DNA from 2 places in the Undibacterium sp. YM2 genome. Region 2 is predicted to be linked to the other one. Evidence: riboswitches for the same ligand, from Rfam matches in the RefSeq annotation. Region 2 holds a riboswitch; the other holds the start of a gene.
The links. A riboswitch is a leader RNA that binds a small molecule or an ion and turns the genes downstream of it on or off. The one in region 2 is predicted to bind thiamine pyrophosphate.
Positions count from the first base shown of each region.

Region 1: linked by a shared signal. The riboswitch ahead of UNDYM_RS15520 (TonB-dependent siderophore receptor) and the one ahead of thiC (phosphomethylpyrimidine synthase ThiC) in region 2 are both predicted to bind thiamine pyrophosphate.

Region 1 is NZ_AP018441.1:3,427,865-3,436,814, forward strand. It holds partial or broken gene UNDYM_RS15500 (ScpA family protein) at 1-433, shown strand, start outside; gene panC (pantoate--beta-alanine ligase) at 474-1,313, shown strand; gene UNDYM_RS15510 (cobalamin-binding protein) at 1,313-2,212, shown strand; gene rarD (EamA family transporter RarD) at 2,295-3,191, shown strand; TPP riboswitch at 3,241-3,339, shown strand; gene UNDYM_RS15520 (TonB-dependent siderophore receptor) at 3,408-5,552, shown strand; gene UNDYM_RS15525 (hypothetical protein) at 5,715-6,230, shown strand; gene UNDYM_RS15530 (Ppx/GppA phosphatase family protein) at 6,323-7,780, opposite strand; gene UNDYM_RS15535 (SAM-dependent methyltransferase) at 7,932-8,804, opposite strand.
Region 2 is NZ_AP018441.1:5,211,914-5,220,863, forward strand. It holds gene UNDYM_RS23895 (hydroxymethylpyrimidine/phosphomethylpyrimidine kinase) at 1-601, opposite strand, end outside; gene UNDYM_RS23900 (thiazole synthase) at 623-1,414, opposite strand; gene UNDYM_RS23905 (endonuclease domain-containing protein) at 1,571-1,936, opposite strand; gene thiS (sulfur carrier protein ThiS) at 2,158-2,358, opposite strand; gene thiC (phosphomethylpyrimidine synthase ThiC) at 2,361-4,274, opposite strand; TPP riboswitch at 4,359-4,460, opposite strand; partial or broken gene UNDYM_RS23925 (diguanylate cyclase) at 4,531-6,671, opposite strand; gene UNDYM_RS23930 (EAL domain-containing protein) at 6,731-8,950, opposite strand, start outside.

The sequences.
Region 1 (8,950 bases), 1.8 Mb from region 2:
ACGCCGCCTGCTCGAATATGAACAGATGAAGCTGGCCGCTTACGATCTCAATGCCGTACCACAACTGGGCCGTGATTTTTTGCATGCCCAGGTGTTTGTCGAACAAAACACCGTGCTGCACTGGCCGCATGTCGATATCGCTGACCTGCAGTCTGCCTGGGCAGATGTATTGAAGCGCGCTACGCTTGTCACCCACCATAAGATCAGCCGCGAAGAACTGTCTGTGCGCGAACACATGACGGGTATCTTGCGCAAGCTGCAGTCATCCAAGTTTGTTGAATTTTCAGATTTGTTTGACGTCAGCCGTGGTGCGCCAGTGCTGGTCGTGAATTTTGTCGCCTTGCTTGAACTGGCCAAAGAAACCCTGATAGAAATCACCCAGGCTGAAGCCTTTGCGCCTATTTATGTGCGCCTGGCCTATTCGCCTGCCTGATGGCAAGAACAAAAACCATTCCTCACTAAAGAGCCGTAACATGAAAATCATTTCCTCCATTGAAGAATTGCGCGACCAGTTAAGTGGACAATTGCGTACTGCATTTGTACCCACCATGGGCAATTTGCATGAAGGGCATTTATCCCTGATGCGGCTGGCAAAAAAACATGGCGACCCTGTAGTCGCCTCGATTTTCGTGAACCGCCTGCAGTTTGGCCCGAATGAAGATTTCGACAAATACCCACGCACTTTCCAGGCTGACGTCGAGAAGCTGGAAAAAGAAGGCGTGTATGTCCTGTTTGCACCGACTGAAAAAGACCTGTATCCAGAACCGCAAGAATACCGCGTGCGCCCACCGGATGATCTGGGCAATATCCTCGAAGGTGAATTCCGCCCTGGATTTTTCACTGGTGTCACCACCGTTGTACTAAAGCTGTTCTCTTGCGTGCAGCCACGCGTTGCCGTCTTTGGTAAAAAAGATTATCAGCAGCTCATGATCGTGCGCAATATGAGCAAACAATTTGCCTTGCCGACAGAAATCATCGCCGCCGAAACTTTCAGGGCAGAAGATGGCCTGGCACTATCTTCGCGCAATATGTATCTGTCACCCGAAGAACGCGCCGAGGCACCTGCCTTGTATAAAGTCTTGAATGAAGTCGCAGCAGAAGTACGTGGCGGCCATCTGGATATGTTTGAACTCGAACGTCAGGCCATGGCAAAACTGGCGACACGCAACTGGAAACCGGATTACATCTCGATACGCAAACGCGCCGACTTGCAACCACCATCTGCTGGCGATCTCGCCCAGCAATCACCGCTGGTGGTAGTCGCTGCCGCCAAACTGGGTGGCACACGCCTGATCGACAATCTGGAAATTTGATGCGTCGTTTTCAATTGCTAACAGGCAGCCTTGCGCTTGCAGCCTGCCTGACTGGGAGTCTTGCATCAACCAGTTCGTATGCTGCCATCACGGTACTGGATGATGCACAACGCCCAGTCACGCTAGAAAAACCTGCGCAACGCGTCGTCAGCCTGGCACCGCATATCACTGAGATGCTGTTCGAGGCAGGCGCGGCAAATAACATCATCGCAGTGACTGATTACAGTGATTATCCCGAGGCTGCGAAAAAACTGCCATCGATAGGTAATATTTTTGCACTGGACCTGGAGCGTCTGCTCTCCCTCAAGCCAGATCTGGTCATCGTCTGGGGTACGGGTAATGCAAAAATCCTGGCCAATAAATTGCGCAGCAACCACATTACAGTGTTTGAAAGTGAGCCCCATAATTTTGAAATGGTGGCAACTTCGATAGAAAGACTGGCGACACTGGCTGGTACTGAAAGTACTGGTAAAGCCAATGCCCAAAAATTCAGGCAGCGTCTCGACAATCTGCGCAAGACTTATCAATTGCCAGCAGGGGCAGCGCCGGTCAGCGTGTATTATCAAATGATACGCAGGCCTTTAATGACCATCAATGACACGCATATGGTGTCTGACTCCATACGTCTGTGCGGAGGCAAAAATGTGTTTGGCCAGCTCAAAGAGTTAAGCTCCACCATCACCAATGAAGCAGTGCTGGCGGCGAACCCTGATGTCATCTTCAGCAGCGGTGAAAATATCGACAGCATGGCAGACTGGAAGCAATACCCGATACTGACAGCCGTAAAGAAAAACAACTTCTACACAGTCAAAGGTGACTGGCTGAACCGCGCGGGGCCACGCATACTCGATGGCACCGAAGCACTTTGTAAACATCTGGCCGCAGCAAGAAGCAAATAAGCGCTGGCAGCAAACAATTTCTATTCAAGCGATAATGTTTGTCTTGCTTGCTGCCGCAAGCCTTACAGATTGATTGCTACTCATGCGCCAAGGTATTTTGTTTGCAGGCTCCGCGTATTTCCTCTGGGGCCTGTTCCCTATTTATTTCAAGACCCTGCACGACGTCCCTGCGCTGGAAATCCTACTGAACCGCATGCTATGGTCATTGCTATTCCTGGTTGGTGTGCTGACCTGGCGCAAGCAATGGGCCTGGGTCAGCACAGCCGTCAGACAACCAAAACTGATAGGCGGCTTTGCACTTAGCGCCGTACTTTTATCGGCCAACTGGTTTGTGTATATCTGGGCTGTCAATCATGGTCATATCGTTGATGCCAGCCTGGGTTATTTCATCACGCCTCTCGTCAATATCCTCATAGGCTCAGTCTTGCTGCGTGAGAAACTGCGTCCAGGTCAATGGCTGTCAGTAGCGCTAGCTGCTGTTGGCGTCGCTTGGCTGACCATACAGACAGGCCATCTGCCATGGATAGGCCTGGTGCTGGCAGCAACTTTTGGCACTTACGGCTTGCTGCGCAAGACTTCTGCCCTGGGTGCACTGGAAGGCTTGTCATTGGAAACCGCCCTGCTCTTCCCATTTGCCTTTGGCTGGCTATGCTGGATGACTTTGCAAGGACAAAACAGCTTCGTCGCCAGCAGCGTGGACATCAAAATGCTGCTGCTCATCAGTGGCCCTATCACTGCCATTCCCTTATTATTGTTTGCTGCTGGCGCCAGGCGCATACCGATGACGACACTGGGATTACTGCAATACATCTCGCCGCTGGTGCAGTTATTGCTCGGTGTGTGGCTATATCATGAACCTTTCGACCACAATAAACTGGCGGGCTTTATCGCCATTTGGGCAGCGCTGTTTGTCTATTCGGCAGAAGGTTTGTGGCGCAATTTCCGCACTGTCAAAATAGAAGCAAAACAAGGCAGCTAAGCGCCAATTGCCGCAAAAAGGCTATATAAATGGTTTCGTGTTAAACTGCGGCCTACGCTAGGGGTCCTGGACATAATATTTCCGGGTGAGAGAGTCCCTTTTACCTGATCTGGATAATGCCAACGAAGGGAAGCGCAAAGTCCCGGTCCCTCCTGCTTCTTTGTTTGCTCCCGCGCTGCCATCCACAACGCATTAAAAGCAAACCAAGAGCACATCATGTCTCACTTTACTGTACGTCCACACTTTTTACGTCCTACCATCATTGCCTGCGCTATCGCCCAGGCTTGCCTGTTGCTGTCATCTGCGCATGCCCAAAGCAGCGCAGGAAACGACAAATCCCTGCCAGAAGTGACTATCACTGGCAGCAAAGGTACAGAAAACAAGGTAGAGCGCAGCAAAGTCACAGGTTTTATCGATGCGGCACTGTTGGATACGCCTAACTCAGTCAATGCCTTCAGCACGGCACAGATGCAAGACCTGCGCATACGCCAGACTACGGATGCGATGAAATATGACGCCAGTGTCAATGATGCGTATAACGCCATTGGTTATGCCGAGCAATTCTCCATACGTGGTTTTGCCTTGGATAATTCCAGCAGCTACCGCAAGGACGGCTTTGCCATTCCCGGTGACGCTTCCATTCCATTGGAAAATAAAGAGCGTGTAGAAATACTCAAGGGAATAGCTGGCTTCCAGGCTGGCTTTGGCACGCCAGGTGGCATCATCAATTATGTGACCAAGCGCCCTGCCAGCTATGCCGTTCGCTCTGCCACATTTGAAATCAGCGAGCGTGGCACTGTATATGGCGCAGCGGACATCAGTGACAATTCCAGCGACAAGCAATTTGGCTTCCGCATCAATGCAGCGGGCGAGCGCCTACGCTCTTATGTCAAAGGGGCTGACGGTAACCGCCAGTTCGTTTCTGCTGCATTTGACTGGCACATCACACCACAAGCCCTGTTGCAAATCGATGCTGACTACCAGCACAAATCGCAATTGTCGGTACCAGGTTTTCAATTATTCAATGGCACTGATTTACCACGTGGCATCCCTGCTGACCTGATGCTCAATGCTCAGCCGTGGGCAAGACCGGTAGATACCCGCAACAGCAATCTTGGCCTGCGTTTTGAATATCAGATCAATGCTGACTGGCGCGCCAGTATCTCAGCCAACAAGCATGAATTCAAGCGCGATGACTACACCGCCTTCCCTTATGGCTGTGGTGCAGCCAATTTGTATCCGGGCTATTGCGCGAATGGTGACTATGATGTGTATGATTATCAAAGCGTGAATGAATCCAAATCGCTGTGGGGCACTCAAGCCCTGCTGAATGGCAAATTCAATCTGGGCGGCATGCAGCACGAGCTGGCTGTTGGCCTCAGCAATTCACAGCGTAAAGATTATTTTGGTGATTATGTGTATGACTATGCGGGCAGCAGCAATTTGTTCCGTCCTGTCAGCGTAATGCCATCTGCAAATAAAACCGGCCCGGTTTTGTTGCGCCGTACTGACAAGGAATGGTCCGCATTTGTACAGGACATTATCAGTCTGCAAAACAATCTGAAACTGCATCTGGGTCTGCGTCATCTGAACATCTCGCGCACCCAGCTTGATAATCCTGGCTATGACCAGAACAAGTTCCTGTCGACGGCTGCGCTGGTTTTCAAACCAGTACAGCAAGTTTCTGTGTACGGTAGTTTTGCCCAGGGACTGGAACATGGCGGCATCGCGCCATTCGGCACCAGCAATGCCAGCCAGATGCTGACCCCTGGCAAATCCACGCAAATTGAATTTGGTGTGAAGGCCGATGTGCAACGTGACCTGAGCCTGTCTGCAGCCATCTTCCGCATCAAGAAGCCGCTGGAATATACCAATAGCAGCAATACCTATGTCAGCAATGGTGAAGCCCTGCATACTGGCCTGGAGCTCTCTGCCCAGGGCAAGCTGACATCGCAACTGAATCTGGGTGCAAGCATCACTGCACTGGACGCCAAACAGCAAAACACCGGCATCATCAGCCTTGATGACAAGCGCGTCATGAATGTGCCGCGTTTCAAATCGACAGTCTATGCAGATTATGCGATAGCTGAAGTCAAAGGTTTGAATGTGAATGCGAGCTGGCAATATGCGAGCAGCAAGGCCTTCAGCCCGGACAATAGCGTTACAGTGCCTGGCTATCACGTTGTCAACCTAGGGGCCCGCTATGCGACGCAAATCGGCAATACGGCCACTACCCTGCGCTTTAATATCGATAATGCACTGGACAAGTTTTACTGGCGTGATGTGACGCAATCACTGGGTGGTTATTTATTCCCTGGGGCGCCGCGCACGTATAAAGTGTCAGCGCAATTTGATTTCTGATACTGCCCGATCCATTCAAAAAGCGATGCCAGTTTATCTCGCATCGCTTTTTTATTGCCTGCAGTACTGCTATTTAATACTTTTCAGTCTATCCGTGGCATTAGATAGAGAATATGTCATCCTTATAGCTCGCATTCAGACAAACCTATGGGTAAGGACATGATGAATACCTTCAAGTATATTTTTGTGATCGCAGGCAGTCTGCTCGCCAGTCTTGCAAGTGCGGAAGAAGTATTGAAATGCCGCGCCAATTTCCCTGATTTTGGGAATGGCAAGCACCAGTTTGAAATACAGATAGACAAACTGGCAGACGGCAAACTCGCAGGGGAAATCGACGGCAAACCCGCCAATCAGGATATCAAAATGAAAGAGTATTTGATATCACCTGCACTGGACTATGAGACAGATCCGTACTCAGCCGCTTTTGGCAAGCTCAATGAAGCAGAGACCGCTCTCATTCATATCCATAAATTGCAACAAGACCCCTATGCCGGACAAAAACCGCTGGTTTCATTCCCATTAAAGGAAGTGAGCAAGGTGCATTATTACGATATGGTCGGTGGTGCAGGCAGTAAAGCCAACAAATTTGGTGGCACGATACTTTTCGAGGCCTATAACAAATCAGGCAAGCGCCTGGGTCGTGTGTTCAGGTCCATCATGGTGGCGGATTGCATTTGATCGCATTTGATTGCATTTGATTGCATTTGCTTACCCCAGCTTGCCAGATACAATTCGTGAGGGCAAGGAGTGGTAAGCAGTACGCAGGAAAATTACACGTTCGCCCTGACCAGAAAATCTATGCCTATCTCACGCCAGGCTTCAATTTCTTTCTGCAGCCAGTAAGCAACTGTGGGGTGGACACTGACCCAGTCGCGTTTCATTTCAAGCTCAACACGCCCTTTCATTTTCAGGCGCACATCTTCAAAATCAATTTCTGCGCGTGAATGCATGAGCATCACCGCCAGACGCAGTGCCAGCACCGCCTTGGCAAAATCCTGGTCAGCAAGGCCATCACCGACCTTGCGCAGATTGCCTTTCTGACTAAGGATAAGCTTGCTCATCACCCGCTGCTCTCGCGTGGTAAAGCCTGCCATGTCGGCATTCTCTATCATGTAAGCGCCGTGCTTGTGATAACCGGTATGCGAGATCGCCATGCCGACTTCATGCAGGGTCGCACTCCATTGCAATAAGCGCACATAGGTGTCGCCAGCAGGTTTCAATTGCAGATACAGGGACTTCACCATGTCCGCCACCCGGTTCGCCCGCGACATATCGGTACGGAACAAATTGGCAAAAGACTGTACTGCAACTTCACGGCGGTCACGCTTGGTGGCGCGCAAATACAAATCCCACATCACACCCATGCGCAAACCGGCTTCTATGGGCAGCAGGACACTGATATTAAATTCTGTCATGAGGCCTATCAGTATGGCCAGGCCACCTACTACCATGGCAACGCGTTCTGGTTTGATGCCGCTTAACTCCAGTTGATCTATCTGCCCGCATTGCACACAATATTGTTTAAGTGCATTCAGGCTTTTCAAGGTCAAGGTGCCATCGCCGAGCCCACCTTTGCTGATCGCATCAGAAATCGCTCGCATGGTACCTGATGAGCCATAAGCCTTGCGCCAATGTTGTGGCTGATAAGGTGGTGCGGCATCTTCAAACATGGAGCGGGCTGACAGGACGGCAGCCTCAAATGCGGCATCCGTCAAACGCCCATCCGGGAAGAAGCTCGCGCTGTGCTTGACTGTCCCTATGCTGAAGGATTCTACTCTGAGTATCTCATGACCATGGCCAAGTATCACTTCAGTTGAACCACCACCGATATCCAGCACCAAACGACGCTCACCAGGTATCGCCACCGCATTTGATACGCCGATATAAATCAGACGCCCCTCTTCTTCACCTGAAATAACCTCGATAGGACAGCCTATGGCGGCCTCTGCCAGTGGCAATAATTGCGCCGCATTTTTTGCGATGCGTATGGTGTTCGTAGCGACTACCCGCAAGTTTTCTACCGGATAGGCATTCAGGATTTCACGAAAGCGCGCCAGGCAATTAATCGCTTTTTGCATGGCCTCTGGCGTCAGGTTGCCGTTTTTATCCAGGCCTGCTGCAAGGCGTATCGGGTCGCGCGCGCTTTTGATGACTTTGATGACATCGCCTTCATGCCGGGCAATGTGCATGCGAAAACTGTTGGAACCCAGATCAACGGCGGCCAGCATGCTTTCTATCCTTTACTGAATGTGAATATGACAATCAAAAAACGTACAGAAAAAACCAGGTGAATTACAGAATAAGCATAAATGATATTAATCATTTTTTATGACCTTACAGTGACCATGTCAAACTGCGGTGGTTAGTGCACCACAAATCTCAGGGCTGCACAAAAAATCTTCTCTGCATTGCTTCCAGTCCCGTGGTCTTCAGCACTTCGGCCAGACGTTCTGCAGGTCGTTTGGCTGGCAAGCCCTTGTATTCTGCCACGATGAGTTCGTTTTTCATCGAATGTTCCCATCCTACCAGTTCTGTGACCCTGACCTGATAACCATGCGCTTCCAGTTGCAAACAACGCAGCACATTGGTGATCTGGCTACCGAATTCGCGCGTGTGTATGGGATGACGCCACATTTCTGACAAAGGGTTATTTTTTACAGCATCGCCCTTGGACTTGCGCAACTCTGCCGCCACCTCTGCCTGGCAACAAGGTACCAGCACCATGAACTGGGCCTTCTTCTTGAGGGCAAACTGTATCGCATCATCTGTCGCTGTATCACAGGCATGCAAGGCAGTGACGATATCGATTTTTTCTGGCAAGGCAGATGAGGTAATCGAATCGGCAACAGATAAATTCAAAAAAGACATGCCAGGAAAATCCAGACGCTGCGCCAGCTCGGTGGAGCGCTGCACCAGTTCATCACGTGTCTCTATGCCATAAATCCTGGCCTTGCTTTGTGCTTGTTCTGACTTGAAGAACAGGTCATACAGAATGAAACCCAGATAAGACTTGCCCGCACCATGATCCACCAGGCTGATATCAGCATGGTCTTGCTGCAATTTCTGCAATAGCGGTTCTATGAACTGATACAGATGATAAACCTGCTTGAGCTTGCGGCGGCTATCCTGGTTCATCTTGCCATCACGCGTGAGGATATGCAGTTCCTTGAGCAACTCCAGCGACTGGCCAGGGCGTATTTCATGCTTTTCCGACTTATCCGCAGGGGCGGTACTGGCAGTTTTCTTTTTCATGGCTTTCATTCATCGTGCACTAACATAAGGTCCAGCATGATAAGGCATAAGCACTTACCCGGCAAAAAAAACAGGCTTGCGTCATACACAGAGGCTGTCAAATCAGGCTGTAATTTACCTTAACAGTCTTTCAGAGAAATTTCCCC
Region 2 (8,950 bases):
CTTGTGCAGTCTGCCATTGCCCATGCTGGAACCAGATATTTTTAACCTGCGCTTCTGTTGCATGCCCACCTTTCAACAAGACATCCGCCTCACAGGTTTGCATGAGGTTTTCTACCTGTGCCTGCATATCCATACAATGTGGTGACAGGCGTTTTAGCTCAGGCAGATTCGGAGTGATCAGGGTTGCGACTTTCAATAAAGGCTCAATCGCCTCTACCGGGTTATCGAGCGACAAACTGTCACCGTGACCGCTGCCCAATACAGTATCAACAATGACTTGCAAATCAGGCTGTTGCAGTTTCATCTTCTGGATAAAACTGGCGATCGCTGTCGCATTCTTTTTATGCGCGACGATGCCCAGCTTGATGACCTTGACTGGTATCTTGGCGACCAGGGTCATCGCTTGCTGCAAGATAATCTGCACATCGACCGCATGCACCGCATAGGCATGGTCATTGTCTTGCACAGTCAATGCGGTAATCACCGGCAGGGCATGCGCACCCTGCGCGGCGATGGCTTCTATGTCGGCCTGTATGCCAGCACCACCGCTTGGGTCATGCCCGGCAAATACCAGCACACAGGGACGCGTAGTTGTCTTCATTCAACGATCATCAAACGAATATCAGACTATGCGGCCAGCCATCGGTGACGATGGTGAGGCGGCAAACTTGCGCGGCATGCGACCTGCCAGGAATGCCTCACGCCCTGCCTCCACCGCAAGACCCATGGCGCGTGCCATGCGTACCGGGTCTTTGGCATCTGCGATGGCGGTATTCATCAACACACCATCACAACCGAGCTCCATGGCTATCGCTGCATCCGATGCCGTACCTACGCCAGCATCGACCAGTACCGGTACTTTGGACTGTTCGATAATCAGCGACAGATTCCAGGGATTCAGGATACCCATGCCTGAACCGATCAATGAAGCCAGCGGCATGATGGCAACGCAGCCTATGTCTTCCAGCATACGCGCCTGTATGGGGTCATCACTGCAATACACCATGACATCGAAACCATCCTGCACCAGAATTTTGGCAGCCTTCAGTGTTTCCGGCATATTCGGGAACAGGGTTTTCTCATCACCCAGTACCTCCAGCTTACAAAGCTTGTGACCACCCAATAATTCACGTCCGAGTTGCAAGGTATACACCGCATCTTCGGCGTTGTAGCAACCGGCTGAATTTGGCAGTATGGTGTATTTGCTTGGTGGTACTACGTCCAGCAAGCTTGGTGCATTCGGGTCTTGTCCTATGTTCACGCGACGTATGGCCACCGTGATGATATCGGCTCCGCTGGCTTCTGTTGCCAGACGGGTTTGTTCGAGGTCCTTGTATTTACCGCTGCCAACCAGCAGGCGGGAGCGGTAGGTTTTTCCGGCTATGCTTAAGCCTTGAGTGTTTTCTGTGTTCATTGTTTTTCCTCCCAAATTGTGGAATGCTGCCTGGCTCCTTCCCCTTCAAGGGGAAGGCTGGGATGGGGATGGGTTTCTTTAGCAAACTATATGCTTGTTTTATCAACTGAAACCCATCCCCACCCTAACCCTCCCCTTGAAGGGGAGGGAATGCTCTCAGTCTTCTTTAGTTTCTTCTTGATTTATATGCCGCCAAATTTCCTCCATTACAGTAGAGGTTTCATTAAGTACCTGATTATTCCAAAAACGTAAGACAGTAAAACCTGCCTTCTTCAGCACTTCAGTTCTATGCATGTCATAGACCTCCGCTTCAGCGTGCTGTCCGCCATCAACTTCAATCACTAAACACTTTTCCAGGCACACAAAATCCAGTACGAAATGTTGATATGGATATTGCCGTCTGAATTTCACACCAAACTGCTCACCACGCAAGCCTTGCCATAATTTTTTCTCGGCATCGGTCATATTTTTACGTAAGACTTTTGCTGTTTTGATTAAGGTTTCATTGGCAAAGTTTTTCATATTTCAGATCGGCGCAAATTAACTGTATCCCCTCCCCTTCAAGGGGAGGGTTAGGATGGGGATGGGGTTCCATCGCAAATAATGTAAGGATTTTACGACCGAAACCCATCCCAATCCCGACCATCCACCGCACCGCTTGCAAGCGGCTTAGAAATTTGTGGTGCAAAGCATGCTTTGCGAATTCCCACAAATCTCCCCTTGAATGGGAAGGAGCTAAAAACTCATCCACCGCCAATCGCCCTCACCACATCAACCTTGTCATCGACCCGCAACTGATGCTCTGCCCACTGCGACCGCGGAATAATCTGCCGATTCACTGCCACCGCAATCGCCTGCTGTGACAGATTCAATTCAGCGATCAAATCGGTCAGCAGCGGACTCGCCAGTTGCCGCTTCTCTCCATTGAGCTGTATCTCCACCATGACTATTGCTTCTTGTAGATTTCCGCGCCGGATTTGATGAACTCAACTGCCTTGACTTCCATGCCCTGCTTCAAGGCCTGGATTTCGCTGATACCTTGTGCATTGGCATAGTCGCGCACTTCCTGCGTGATTTTCATCGAGCAGAAATGCGGGCCGCACATGGAGCAGAAGTGGGCGACCTTGGCAGAATCCTTGGGCAATGTCTCGTCATGGAATTCACGCGCCTTGTCGGGGTCGAGGCCGATGTTGAACTGGTCTTCCCAGCGGAATTCAAAGCGGGCCTTGGACAAGGCATTGTCACGTATCTGCGCACCGGGATGGCCTTTTGCCAGATCAGCGGCATGGGCAGCAATCTTGTAGGTGATGATGCCGTCCTTGACATCGACCTTGTTAGGCAAACCCAGATGTTCTTTCGGTGTCACATAGCACAGCATGGCAGTGCCATACCAGCCTATCTGGGCTGCACCTATGCCGGAGGTGATGTGGTCGTAACCAGGGGCGATGTCTGTCGTCAAAGGGCCCAGAGTATAGAAAGGCGCTTCATGGCATTGCTCAAGTTGCAGGTCCATGTTCTCTTTGATGAGGTGCATGGGCACGTGGCCGGGGCCTTCTATCATGACTTGTACATCATGCTTCCAGGCGATCTGAGTCAGCTCGCCCAGGGTTTTCAATTCACCCAGCTGCGCTTCATCATTCGCATCATAGATGGAACCCGGACGCAGACCATCGCCAAGGCTGAAGGACACGTCATAGGCTTTCATTATTTCGCAAATGTCTTCGAAATGCTCGTACAAGAAGCTTTCTTTATGATGCGCCAGACACCATTTCGCCATGATGGAACCACCACGTGACACGATGCCGGTCAAACGCTTGGCGGTCATCGGCACATATTGCAGGCGCACGCCAGCATGGATGGTGAAGTAATCGACGCCTTGCTCAGCTTGCTCAATCAGCGTATCGCGGAAGATTTCCCAGGTCAGGTCTTCTGCCTTGCCATTCACTTTTTCCAGTGCCTGATAGATGGGCACAGTACCAATAGGCACGGGTGAATTACGGATAATCCATTCACGGGTTTCGTGGATATGCTTGCCGGTGGAAAGGTCCATGACATTGTCGCCACCCCAGCGTATTGCCCAGGTCATTTTTTCGACTTCTTCACCTATGGAAGAAGTGACTGCAGAATTGCCGATATTGGCATTGATCTTGACCATGAAATTACGGCCTATGATCATGGGCTCAATTTCAGGATGATTGATATTCGCAGGAATAATCGCACGGCCACGGGCGATTTCTGAACGCACGAATTCTGGCGTGATTTCTGCGGGAATTGAAGCGCCAAAAGACTGGCCAGGATGCTGGCGGCCCATGACTTCTGCCAGCTTGCTGCCCATGGGGCCAGAGGCTTTCAGGTTTTCCAGATATTCTTTCCTGCGCAGGTTTTCGCGGATAGAGACAAATTCCATTTCCGGCGTGATGATGCCCTGGCGCGCATAGTGCATTTGCGAGACATTCTTGCCTGCCAGTGCACGGCGCGGCAGGCGCTTGAGGTTGAAGCGCAGCTCAGCCAGTTTGGGATCATGCAGGCGGGCGATACCGTATTCCGATGTCGGGCCTGCCAGTTCTTCAGTGTCATTGCGCTCGGCTATCCAGGCACCGCGTACGGATGCCAGGCCAGAGCGGATATCGATTTTTACTTCAGGATCGGTGTAAGGGCCGGAAGTATCGTAGACATAGATGGGCGGATTTTTTTCCGAACCAAACATGGCCGGTGTATCAGACTGCGTAATTTCGCGCATGGGTACGCGGATATCAGGGCGACTACCCTGTACATAGGTCTTGCGGGAATTCGGCAGTGGCTGTATGGCTGCCTCGTCTACCGTGGCGGTAGCGGACAAGAATTGCGGGTTGGCGTTCATTTTGGCTCCTTTGCTTTGTTGGCATGGAGCCAGCAAAGGAGTTTCCAAAACAGGTGCGCACAGATAAATACAGAACACAGGCGGCACAAACTTCGGCAGCTTCCCTTCGCTGGCATTATCCAGATCAGGTTCGAGGGTATTTCTCACCCGCCAACAAAGTTGATGGCAGGACCCCTAGCATTTTTTCTTCGGGTTCTGAATTAAATCCAGAACCACGACGACGGCAGATTATACGACTTTTTTAAACTCAGGTGCTTTATTTGATGGCGCTGGCGAGTTCTTCATCAGACACTGTTGTTGGTGCAGCAAGATTGCCTTCTGGCAGTTTCACCGGCCCATGCACCTCTATCAACTCGACCATACCAGCCTTGATCGCCGCCGACAAATCATGATCGAGTACCGGCAAGGCTTCTTCATAAGCGATCAATAATCTGTTGACGCCATAGGCGCGGTTGCGGCCATTGACCTTGCCCAGGTACAAGGCCATGTCGGCAATCTGCAAGGCTTTTTCCCAATTGCAGATGGCTTCTGGCAAACCAGAAAACGGCAGGCTGATGAAACCGGCGGTGATGGTAACAGGAACACTGGCACCATCAGCCTGGATGTTTTCTTCACCTATGCTGCGCAAGATACGTTCAACCAGGCCCTTGAGTTGTGCGGGGTTCGAGCGTGGTGAATAAATCAGAAATTCTTCGCCCCCCAGCGCAACACCATGTCACTGTCACGCACGGTACTGCGCAAACGGCGTGCCACTTCTATCAATACCGCGTCACCAGTGGCATGGCCAAAGCTGTCATTGATATTTTTGAAGTGATCGATATCCATGAGTATCAGGCAATCAGGGTTATCGATCGCATCTTCACGCCTTTCCCCCTCAGGCAAGATGGCCCTGCCCTTCATCATATCGACAAAAGAGCGACGGTTATACAAACCTGTGAGGGGATCACGCACCGCATGGAATTCGAGTTGTTCGTTGACTTCACGCAGTTTTTCATTGGTCTTGCGAACTCGCCGGTACAGAAAGAAAACCACCATCCCCGCCATCACCATGATGACTGCCGCCAGCATCAGCACCAGCTGTTGCAACTGACGGTTTTTGATATCGGCATCCTTGAGCTGGTTTTCACGCGCCAGCAATTCAATTTGTTTTTGCCTTTGCTGGGCATTGAATTGCTCTTGCAAAGTGGCTACAGCACGCGCCCGGTCAGAGCGGAATAATTCATCGCTGAGTTTTTGTTGCTCGCGCACCGTCGCCAGTGCCTCTTTATACATATCGGCGGCTTCATACATATTGCCGATTTCACTGAGCAGGTTTTCCACATCCGACTTGGAGCCGGTTTCCATGAAAAACTTCTTGGCTTCATTGATGTAGCCTATGCCCTGGGCGAATTTCTTTTGCCCTGCCAGTGCAAAGCCGATATTCGCCTTGGCGATGGCCATCGCAAAAGGATCATTCACCGCCTGGGCTTTTTCCAGTGAAAAACGGGCGGCGCGTTCAGCCTCGGTAAATTTGCGCACATGCAGGTAATAATCGGCAATATTGCCGAGTGCCGTGGCGGCTACGGCAGGCATGCCGGCATCGGTGGCTATCTGCAAGACGGTCTTGTAGGCCTCCAGCGCTTCATCATGACGACCCAGGTCTATCAGTGCCAGGCCACGTGTCATTTGCAGCGAAGAAGTGATTTTGGGCGAGTCTATGCCGGGCAACATCGCCAGGGCTTCGTTGGTGGTTTCCAGCGCCTTTTCTGCATTATGCATATTCAGGTAGAGCCTGGCGATGGATTCCATGCGGTACAGTTTTGCCTGGGCCCTGCGGCGCGGTATCTGGTCTGCGAGTTTCAGGGCTTCAAGAAAATAGGGCAGGGATTTATCAAAATTCCCTATCGCCAGTTGCACCATGCCAAAGGCGATATTCAGGCGCATCTGCACTTCAGCATTTTTTGAATCACGCAGGCTTTGCTGTATATCATTGAGTTTCACCAGCGCCATGGCGAATTTGCCCTGATCCAGCATCTGAAAGGCTTCGCCTATCAGCGCCATATTGATCATGTCATTGTCTTTTTGTGCTCTTGCCAGTTGCAGCAACTCTGCGTTGGCAGCATCAGCCTCCTTGATTTTGCCTGCGTCATACAAGATACCTATCAATGTCTTCAAGACTTCGGCACGCAAGGCGTAATTGGCATCTTTGCCCAATTTCTCCTTGTATTCCTGCAACTGTTTAAGGGCTGCAGTATTGTCGCGATCAGACAAGGAATGTATTGCTTCTATCTCAGAAAAATCAGGCCTGGTCTGGGCATATGCAGTACTGTTCATGCATAGCAAGGCAATAACCAGCAAACCCGGCATCAGCCTGGTTTGCCATTTAGGTAGTTGAAGCTGCGACATGCAAGCCCTCATTGTTCTGTCCGTGTCTCTGTTCAATTTTTTTATCAGGCTGGCGCTATTCTGCCCCGCTTTTATTTACCTGTCTGGTCCAGGAATACGCTGCCCACTTGCGACAATATTTCATCTTCCAGTTGCTGCGCCGGTATAGGTTTGCTCAGGTAAAAACCTTGCAGGATATCGCAGGACTGGGTGCGTAAAAACTCCAGTTGTTCGCGGGTTTCTACCCCTTCTGCCACCACTTCCAGCCTAAGGCTATGTGCCAGCGCGATGATGCCGGTGACGATGGCGGCATCGTCGGCGTCACCAGGAACGTCACGCACGAAGGACCTGTCTATCTTGATGATATCCACTGGGAAGCGTTTAAGATAAGACAAAGATGAATAGCCAGTGCCAAAGTCATCAATGGTCAGCCTGACACCCAGGCTGCGCAAACGGTCCAGTATCGCCAGGGTATCCTGTGCATGTTCCATCAGCGTGCTTTCGGTGATTTCCAGTTCCAGCATTTTCGCTGGCAAGCCGGTATCAAACAAAACCTGCTCCACGGTATTGGCAAAATCTTTTTGCAGTAACTGACTGACAGAAAGGTTCACGGCAACCCGCAGATGCCCCATGCCCTTGTCCATCCAGTTGCGCATCTGGGCGCAGGCGGTGCGCAGCACCCATTCGCCGAGTGCGATGATGAGGCCGGTTTCTTCTGCCATGGGGATAAATTCCAATGGCGACACCATGCCACGGGTAGGATGGAACCAGCGCACCAGTGCCTCGGCACCGATAATCTCGCCATTGTCCATGCGTGCCTGGGGCTGGTAAAACACCGCCAGTTCATTACGCTCCAATGCGCGGCGCAGGTCGTTCTCCAGACGTACCCGTTCAGAAATCGAATGTTCCATCGCTGCTTCAAAAAACTGGAAGTCAGTATTGGTTTTCTTGGCGCGGTACATGGCTGTGTCTGCATGTTTGACCAGGGTGCCTACGTCCATGCCATCGCTGGGATAGACAGAAATACCTATGCTGGCGGTCACAAAAATATCATGGCTATCAATCTGGAAAGGCTTGGCCAGGGTGCGGCAAATATTTTGCGCCGCCGATGCGGCAGCAGCTGGGTCTGCCAGTTCACTGAGTATCACAGTGAACTCATCGCCACCCAGGCGTGCCACGCAATCGGCATTGCGCACGCTGCGGCGTATGCGCTGGGCAACGGCAATCAGCAGGCGGTCACCGACATCGTGGCCTAGCGTGTCATTGACGTTCTTGAACCTGTCCAGGTCAAGGAAAAGTATTGCCACCGACTCGACATTTTCCTTGGCCATGGCCAGCCTGCGCCCCAGTTGATCGAGGAATTGCGTGCGGTTGGGCAAGCCAGTCAGCACATCGTTGAAGGCCAGGTGACGTATGCGTTTTTCAGCCTGGTTGGCTTCTATGATACGGCGCACGCGTTGCGACAGCACGGCAAAATGGATGGGTTTGGGAATGTAGTCGCAGGCACCGGCAGCAAAAGCTCTCTCCACCGAAGTATTGTCTTCCAGCGCAGTAATCATCAACACCGGTATGCTGCGGCCACGCGGCATTTCCTGTATCAGGCTGCAAGCGGTAAAACCGTCCATGACAGGCATGACGGCATCCATGAGAATGACATCGGGACGCATGCGCTTGAGCATCAGCAGGGCTTGTGAGCCATCTGCCGCCTCTTCCACCTTGAAGCCATCTCTTTGCAGGGTATGACGCAGCGTGCTGCGGGTGCTACGGTCATCATCGACCACGAGCACTTTGGCAACATGCCGGCCGGGGCTGACTGCTTCATGGCCTTCCAGGAATACCTCATTGCTCAGTTCATACGCCACGGCTTCGTAGGCCTGATGCAGGCTGCTCAGCAGCGGCGGGATTTCTGACAAATGTCTTTCCAGCGCCAGTTGTTCAACTTCCTTGGCAAACTGCAAAAGATTGCTGGCCCCCAGGTTACCACTGCTGCCTTTGATGGAATGTGCCATGGCGCGCACCATTTCAGCATCGCCTTGCTGCAAGCCATGGTTCAATTGTTCCAGATAGACAGGAGTATCTTCCAGGAACAGGGATACTGTCTGCTGCAAACCTGGCCCCAGGATATCGCGCAACTTGTCAAACACCGCGCGGTCAAGTGGCTGACCATCAAGCGGCTGCAATTGTCCATCTGAAGGCAAGGCACGTCCTGCCGCACCGCCATGGGTAAGCCAGCGTTCCAGCTTCTGGCGCAACTCCACCAGGGTGATAGGTTTGGCCAGATAATCATCCATGCCTATCGCCAGGCATTTTTC